2 regions of the Spirillospora sp. CA-142024 genome follow, and region 1 is predicted to be linked to the other one. Evidence: riboswitches for the same ligand, from Rfam matches in the RefSeq annotation. Region 1 holds a riboswitch; the other holds the start of a gene.
What was found. A riboswitch is a leader RNA that binds a small molecule or an ion and turns the genes downstream of it on or off. The one in region 1 is predicted to bind cyclic di-AMP.
Positions count from the first base shown of each region.

Region 2: another riboswitch for cyclic di-AMP. It lies ahead of ACQPZP_RS07730 (NlpC/P60 family protein); the one in region 1 lies ahead of ACQPZP_RS18075 (CHAP domain-containing protein).

Region 1 covers NZ_CP192077.1:3,732,032-3,736,283, reverse strand. Annotated here, with positions in the region: gene ACQPZP_RS18080 (bifunctional glycosyltransferase/CDP-glycerol:glycerophosphate glycerophosphotransferase) at 1-951, opposite strand, end outside; gene ACQPZP_RS18075 (CHAP domain-containing protein) at 1,144-1,902, opposite strand; cyclic di-AMP (ydaO/yuaA leader) riboswitch at 1,914-2,069, opposite strand; gene ACQPZP_RS18070 (PP2C family protein-serine/threonine phosphatase) at 2,564-4,252, opposite strand, start outside.
Region 2 covers NZ_CP192077.1:1,578,295-1,582,546, forward strand. Annotated here, with positions in the region: partial or broken gene ACQPZP_RS07725 (DUF4118 domain-containing protein) at 1-789, opposite strand, end outside; gene ACQPZP_RS07730 (NlpC/P60 family protein) at 990-1,655, opposite strand; cyclic di-AMP (ydaO/yuaA leader) riboswitch at 1,661-1,822, opposite strand; gene ACQPZP_RS07735 (M1 family metallopeptidase) at 2,239-3,684, shown strand; gene ACQPZP_RS07740 (MarR family winged helix-turn-helix transcriptional regulator) at 3,716-4,210, shown strand.

The DNA of each region.
Region 1 (4,252 bases):
GTACGCGGCGATCGCGGGCAGCGGGTTGGCCTGCTCGAACACCCTGGGGTCCAGTTCGGCCAGGTATGCGGCGGCCAGGTCGAGGAAGCGGGCCCGGTAGCCCGGGTCGCGGTCGCGCATCTCGCGCAGGTAGAGCAGCAGGTCGTGGTTGACGAACTTGACGTCCTTGGCCCGCTGCAGGTCGTAGGCGCCGCGCAGGGCGAACATCATGTCGATGCGCCGGTGGATCTCCAGCCGGTCGGCGAAGTTGGCCAGCTCGGCCCGCCGGTTGGAGATCGACGGCGCGGGCGTCCGCTCCTTGACGAGCCAGTTGTAGACGCGGTGCGGGATCAGCGCGGTCCGGTCCGCCGCCAGGTACGCCTCTGCGGTGAACAGCAGGTCCTCGTAGTGGAGCCGCTCAACGAACCGGAGCCCGTGCTCCTCCAGGAAGCCGCGCCGATACGCCTTGTTGGTCGAGAGGGTGTCGTAGAGCAGATCGGGTTTCTCGCTCAGCGAGTCGTAGACGGCGCTGTGCCGGTAAAGCCACGGATACCAGGGGCGCACCCGCCCCTGGGCGCCCCTGGGCAGGTCCAGGAAGATCCGATCGCAGAGCCCGGAGACGAGATCGGCACCGGTGTCCTCGGCGGCGGCGAACAGGTTGAGGCAGGCGTGCCGGTCCAGCAGGTCGTCGCTGTCGAGGAACATCACGTACCGGCCGGCCGAGACCTCGATCCCGGTGTTGCGGGGGCGGCCGCAGCCGCCGGAGTTGACCGGAAGGTGGACGGCCCGGACCCGTCCCGGGTGGGCCGCGGCCAGCCGGTCGGCGATCTCGCCCGTGCCGTCGGTGCTGGCGTCGTCCACGACGATCGTCTCGACGCCGCCCAGCGACTGCGCCAGCGTCGAGGCGATCGCCCGGGGGAGCCTCCGCGCGTCGTTGTAGGCGATCACCACCACACTGACATCCGGGCGCACCTGGGCATCCCCTTTCGCAGACCGCCGCGTGCCAGTGATTCCTTTCCAGGAACGACCGGCTGAGGTCCAAGGGGGATCAAAAGCTGTCAATGCTTGGCATTACCCGCCTTCACGGAAGCACTGGGCACATCCCCCTGGAACGCCTGAAGGCGCCCGGCCGGGGGGCCGGGCGCCTTCGGGGGCGTGCATGGGTCAGCGCGCGTAGTCGGGGTAGCCGTACCCCACGACCTGGGACTTCTCGCGCACCTTATTGTGGACGGCGTTGCCGGTGTTGCCCTCGACGGTGCGGATGGTGCCGTCGCCGTTGTCCTTCACGACGATGCCGACGTGGTCGATGTCACCGATGCTGCCGTCGGAGCCGTCCTGCCAGTCGTAGAACACGACCGCGCCGGGCTTGGCGGTGTGCCCCCAGCGGCCGTGGTCCTTGAACCAGGTGGCGTGCTGGACGGTGTAGGCGTCCCAGCCCATGTTCTTGACGCCGGTCTGCGCGCCGAGCCACGACACGAACATGTTGCACCACTGGGCGCCGTTGTAGTCGCGGACGGGGAAGCCGCCGTCGCGCTTCGCGGTGGCCTTGGCGTGCGGGGTCGAGATGTACCACTTGTGGTACTTCGTGTCGCCGCTCTTGTTCTCGCGGACGCCGACCTGCTTCTCCGCCAGCTTGATCACTTCGGCGGGCTTGACCGCGTGCGGGGGCACCTTCCAGCCCTCACGGCGAGCCTCGGTCGCCGCGGAGACGGTCTTGGTCTTCGCGGACTGGTGCGAGACACCGCTCTTCTGGACGACCGCGGCCGCCTGGGCGGGGGTCTCCGCGGCGGCCGAGCCGCCGGTGAGGGGGTTGAACATTGCGAGCCCGACCGCCCCGGCCAGGACCGCGCCGGCGGCGACGCCGACGGCCTTGTCCTCGTGCGAGAAGCGGTTGAGCGAAAGTCGATTGAAACGACCGGTCATGCAGGGAATCTCCTTGTCTTCCATGACGCCTACCGGGTTAGCTGACGGATTCGGGCATGGAAGCAGCCCTACGGCGCGGCTCTCGGGCGCGCCGATTCACCCCTGGAACCTGGGTCCCCGGCTCCGTCCGGTCGTGTCGACCGGGACGGACTCGGCCTCGCACCGCGGGGGCGGTGCTCATGTTCGGATGTATCTCAGTGACTGATCTTGATGAGGGTGCGCGCATCGTCTGGCGCGCATCGCGTGCGGATTCCGCTCCGCGATCCTCGGCCGCCCTTGGAACGACCGGCGGCAACGCATGGGACGCGCTGCGCGGCAACGCGTGGAACGCGCTGCGTGATTCGGATAGAAGGTACCAACCTTCTCAAGAAAAGCAAACCAGGCATAAAACAGTGTTGTGCCTGCTCAAAGCCCTTCCAAGGAACCACCAACACCGGACGGGCACCGCATCTTCCCGATCTTTCTCGAAGTGCGCCTCAGCCCTTTGCCGGCGGGCCTTACCGGCCTTCCGGGAAAAGGTAAAGAACGTAAAGTCGGCGCCAGACGGGCGTGCGCGGGGCGGTGCCCGCCGGGCACCCGCGCCCCACGGAGTGAGTCCTAAGTCACACGGTGCGATCTTCGCAGGTCAAGGATGCCCTTCGTCACCGAGGGCGCCCGGCCGTCACTCCACGTAGAGAGCGAAGAGGGTGGTGTCGTCCGCCGCCCGGTCGTGCTCCATCCGCGCCAGCACCTCGTCCAGCACCAGCTCGGGGCGCGGCGCGCAGTCCCGCAGGATCCCGGTGAGGCGGACGATCCGCTCGTCCAGGTCAGCGTCCCTGCGCTCCACCAGGCCGTCGGTGTACAGGAAGAGCATGTCGCCCGGGTGCAGGGTCGTGGTGATCGTCGTGTACTCCCAGCCCGGCATGGCGCCGAGCATGGGGTCGCGGACGACCTCCAGCAGCGTCGCCCGCCCGTCCCGGACCAGGATCGGCGGCGGATGACCCGCGCACGTCCACTCCAGGACGTGCCGCGACGGGTCGTAGTGGGCGACCACGGCGGTCCCGGTGGCGGGCGGGTCCATGTTGCCGACCAGCTCGTTCAGCCAGCCCACCAGCCGCCCCGCCGGCTCCCCTGTGCAGGCGAGGCCGAGCAGGCCGTTGCGGGTCCGCGCCATCGCGGCCGCCGCGGGCAGCCCGTGCCCGGCCGCGTCCCCGATGGCGAACATCGCCCGGCCGTCCCGCAGCGTTCGGGTGGCGAACCAGTCGCCGCCGATGCGGGCCGTGCTCTCCGCCGCCAGGCTGCGCAGCGCGGTGACCAGGCCCGGCAGCCGCTCAACCTCGTCCTCGTCCGGCAGGATCGCGCGCCGCAGGGTGACCGCCACGCGCCGCTCCTGCGCCGTCCGCGCCTGCTGCCGCAGCATCTGCCGCCGGGTCTCGGCCAGCGCCCGCTCCACCCCGCGCCGCCGGGTGATGTCCTGCGAGACGATGTTGATCGAGATCGGCAGCCCGGACTCGCCGAGCACCGGCTCGGCGAAGACCCACAGATGCCGCGGCGTCCCGTCCTTGCCGATCACGCGGTGCTCGGCCTCCACCGGTTCGCGGCGCGAGAACATCGTCTGGACGGCTTCCTCGACCAGCGGAAGGTCGTCGTCCGCCACCACCTTCGGCAGATCGTGCGGCATCGGCGGCACCTCGTCCGGGGCCAGGCCGTAGTTGGCCAGCATCTGCGGCGTCCAGTCGGCCTCCCCGGTGGCGAGGTCCCACTCGCCGAACCCGATCAGTGCGAGCCGCTCGACCCGCTCCAGCCGCCTGGTGACCCGGTCCTCGGCGAAGTGGTACCGCCAGCTCACGCAGACGCCGGTCGGCACCGGGACGCAGCGCACGCTCATCCGGGACGAGCGGGACAGGCCTCGCTGGGCGGTCGAGTACAGGAACGAGGAACGTTCCAAATGCGTCCCGGACTCCAGCACCTCGACGTACTCGTCGAACAGGCCGCTGAGCGCCGCCCCCGGATCCGTCCGCAGCAGCCGCAGCCCGGTGAGCTCCTCCCGGCCGCGCCCGAACATGTCCTTGGCGACGCCGTTGAGGTCGGCGTAGAGGAAGTCCGCCACATTGCCGTCCGGCCCTCGGACCGGCACCAGGTGCGCAGCGGAGTCGAGCGTCCCGTCCAGGACCGCCTTCGCGACCGAATCGGCGGGCAGCCCCTCAAGGAGCTCCGCGTCACCCGCGGTGTCCTCGGCCGTCACCCGGCGCAGAACGTCCTCGGCATCGGACAGGACGGCCTGGGGCTCCTCCGCGCCGTCCTCCGCACGCGGCGCCCGGCGGCCCGCCACCACGGCCCCCATCGGGCCGCCGCCCCCGTCCTTGACCAG
Region 2 (4,252 bases), 2.2 Mb from region 1:
CAGGTCCGAGCCCTTCGACCGGGCGGCGATGCGGGTGGCCCGGCGCAGCAGCGTGGCGCCCTCGGGGCCGCCGGTCAGCGCGACGACGATCCGCTCGCGCGCCTCCCACGTCCCGGCGATGCCGTGGTCGGCGCGGTACCGGTCGAGCTGTTCGTCCACCTTGCCGGCCAGCCACAGCAGCGCCAGCTCCCGCAGCGCCGTCAGGTTGCCGACCCGGAAGTAGTTGGACAGCGCCGCGTCGACCTTCTCCGGCCGGTAGACGTTGCCGTGCGCCATCCGCCGGCGCAGCGCCTCCGGCGCCATGTCGACGAGCTCCACCTGGCCGGCGCGGCGGACCACCTCGTCGGGCACCGTCTCCCGCTGCGCGACCCCGGTGATCTGCTCCACGACGTCGTTGACCGACTCCAGATGCTGGATGTTCAGGGTCGAGATGACGTCGATGCCGGCGTCCAGGATGTCGTCGACGTCCTGCCACCGCTTGGCATGCCCGCCGCCGGGGACGTTCGTGTGCGCCAGCTCGTCCACGAGGACGACCGCCGGGGCGCGGGCGATCACCGCGGCCGTGTCCAGCTCGGTGAACTCCGTCTCCCGGTAGGTCAGCCTCCGGCGCGGGACGACCTCCAGCCCGTCCAGCAGCGCCTCGGTACGCGGCCGGTCATGCGTCTCGACATATCCCACGACCACGTCGGTGCCCCGCTCGCACCGCCGCCGCGCCTCCGAGAGCATCGCGTACGTCTTCCCGACACCGGGGGCGGCCCCCAGGTAGACGCGGAGCTGCCCCCTGGCCATGCTCCCCATCCTTCCAGCCCGAGCCTCGCCCATTCGGCGACGGCTCATCGAGACAACCCCGGCCCGGCGGCCGCCGATCCCGTCTTGACGGACTCCATACGCCCGCGCCCTCACCTTTCACGCCTTTCATGTGCGCGGCGAGGACGGCATGGGAGAACGCCCGGCCGGGAGGTCTCGGCCGGGCGTGTCTCACCGTCTCCTCAGAGGTTCGTCGGCCGGTACGCCTTGTACTCGCTGTCGGACAGGCCGTAGTCGCGCGTGCGGTGGTCGGTGCCGTAGTGGCCACGCTGCTCGTACGCCCAGTAGGACGTGTGCTTGCTGTCGGTCCACTTCTCGAAGATGACCACGTGCCGGGTGGTGTTGGTCCCGAGCGCGTCCATCACGAGGTCGCCCTTCTTGAGCTCGGACATCTTGATGCGCTCGGTGTACCTCGATGCCGCCAGCCCGACGGTGTTGAGGCCGGGCTTGGAAAGGCCCAGCGCCATTGACACGAAGCCCGAGCAGTCGGTGCGGTATCCGTTGTGAGTGCTCGTCTGGCTGTAAGGGACCCTCTGGTCGGTGTGCGGGTGCCAGGTCTTGGCCCGGGCTATCACTTTGGAGCGGCTGCTCCCCGAATCATCCGAGGCCTTCGCGTCGGCGCGGCTGTCGCTCGATGCGTGCGCCGCCTTCTTGGAGTGCGTCCGCTTCACGGGAAGCGTCGCCACGGCGGCGGTCACCTTGTCGCCGCCGTCCGAACCGGACGACAGGATCGACGCGTGCGCCGCCGTCGTCGCCGCCACGCCCACGAAGGCGAGGCCCACGAGGGCGCCGGTGGCGCCGGGGTTCAGACGCAGAGGTCTGCGGCTCTTGCTGTGCTTGCCTTTCAAGGGGGACTCCTTCTTCCAAGCCGCCTACCGGGTTAGCTGACGGGTTCGGACGTGGAAGTCGCCCTACGGCCTGGGAGCAGGCCGATTCACCCCGGTGCGGGACTGCCTGGAGTCCGGCACGCTGGGTCCCCGGCTCCGCGCGATGGCGGACTCGGCGTTCGCCGCTGCGATCCGTGGGCGCTGGGCCCGTCCACGGGACCGGTGTCCCGTGCGCGAAAGAGCGGCGCTGATGGGTATGGGTGCGCGGCCGCGTCGGGGCCGCGTTATGGGAACACCTGCGGGCGTGCGCTCAGACCTGCACGCGTGGCGTGCGCATGGACGGCCGGCGGTGCCGGATGAGGCGTTCGTGCCCCGTGGGACACATAACACGGAAGTGCCTGGCGAGCACCTTGATGGGACGACAAGCTACATGGACCACCAAAGGAAGGCAAACTCCCCCAAAATCACGAACCGCCCAGCTCAGCGCGTTGGTGTCCGGCCGGGCGCCGACCGAAGCATGATCGACATTTCCCGCCCGGCGCGGTAATGATCTTGTATAGATCGCCCCAAGGTGATCGTCCGACATCGACGGAGAGGGCATCCGATGGCGATTCCCAGGTCCGCGCACCGGCTTCCGCTGGCGGTGGCCGCGGCAGGCGCGACGACGCTCGGGCTGTTCGCGCCCGCGGCGGCGGCCGACGTCCGGTACGAGCCCGGTTCACCCGGCCTCGGCGACTCCTACTTCCCCGACCTCGGCAACGGCGGGTACGACGTCGAGCGGTACCACCTGAAGACCGCGTACGACCCCGGCACCGACCGGCTCACCGGCACGACGACGATCACGGCCACCGCCACCCAGAACCTGTCCCGGTTCAACCTCGACTTCTACAAGATGATCGTCCGGTCGGTGCGCGTGAACGGCCACAAGGCTTCGTTCGAGCGCACGGGCGAGCGTGAACTGGAGATCACGCCGCGGAGAGGGCTGCGGAAGCTGAGGTCGTTCAGCGTGACCGTCCGGTACGACGGTGTGCCCCGGCCGCTGAGCGGCCCGGTCGTCTTCGACCTGCCGTACGGGTTCCTGGCCACCAAGGACGGCGCCACGGTCATGGGCGAACCCGACGGGGCGTCCACCTGGTTCCCGGCCAACGACCATCCGACCGACAAGGCGCTGTTCACGGTCGAGACGACCGTGCCGCACGGCCTCAAGGCGATCTCCAACGGCCGCCTCCTCCGGCAGCGGACCGCCGGCGGCAAGGACACCTTCCTGTGGCGAGAGGACCGCCCGATGGCGACGTACCTGGTGACCAACTCGATCGGGCGGTTCAACGTCTCCACGACCACGACAGGCACGGGCGTCCCGCAGCTCGACGCGGTCGACCCGGAGGTGGCGTCGGACCCCAACTCGCTCGACACTCCGCGCCACACCACGCGGGTGACCGACGAACTGCCCGGCTACTTCGGCGCCTACCCGTTCACGAGCACCGGGTCCATCGTCGAGAACGACTCCGGCCCGCCGCTGAACCTCGAGAACGCGCTGGAGACCCAGACACGGCCGACCTACCAGAGCCCGCCTGTCGAGAAGGGCGTGGCCCACGAGATCAGCCACCAGTGGTTCGGCGACAGCGTCTCCGTGCGCCGCTGGAAGGACGTCTGGCTGAACGAGGGCTTCGCGAAGTGGGTCGAGTGGTACTGGGCCGAGCGGCACGGCGGCCAGTCCGCGCAGCTCGCCTTCCAGCAGTCCTACGACGACCCGCCGCCCATCCAGCCGGACCGGCCCCCGTTCTGGGACGTCGTGATCGCCGACCCCACCCGCGACCAGATGTTCCACCGCGCGATGTACTTCCGCGGCGCGATGACGCTCCAGGCGCTCCGCCACAAGATCGGTGACGAGCGGTTCCTGCGGCTGGTCCGCACCTGGGTGGCGACCAAGAAGTACGGCAACGCCTCCACCGAGGACTTCGAGGCACTGGCCGAGCAGGTCTCCGGGCAGGACCTCGGCGCGTTCTTCAGGGTCTGGCTCCACACACCGGACAAACCCACCGCCTGGTGAACGCCGGGGTGACCCGGCTTAGAGTCGGGGCATGGACGCGTCCCAGGAGCCCCGCTGGCTGACCGACGAGGAGATGCAGGCCTGGCTGGGACTGGTCAGCGTGGTGATCAGGCTGCCGGCCGCCCTCGACCGGCAGTTGCAGCGAGACGCCGGCATCAGCCACTTCGAGTACCAGGTGCTGTCCGCCCTGTCGATGAGCCGGGAGCGCACGATCCGGATGGGCGACCTCGCCGACCTCGCCGACGGGTCGCTGTCCCGGCTGTCCCACGTGGTCTCGCGGCTGGAGAAACGCGGCTGGGTGCGCCGTACTCCCGATCCGGCCGACGGCCGCTACACCCTGGCCGTCCTCACCGACGACGGCTGGGACAAGGTCGCGGCCACCGCTCCCGGCCACGTCGAGACCGTCCGCGGCCTCGTCATGGACCCCCTCACCAGGGCCCAGATCCGGCAGCTGACCGAGATCGGCCGGCGCATCAGCCATGCCATCGACCCCGACGGCTCCTGCCCCACCCAGCGTTTCAGCTGATCCGGCCGGGCCGCGCCGGACTTGCCCGCCTTGTACCATGTG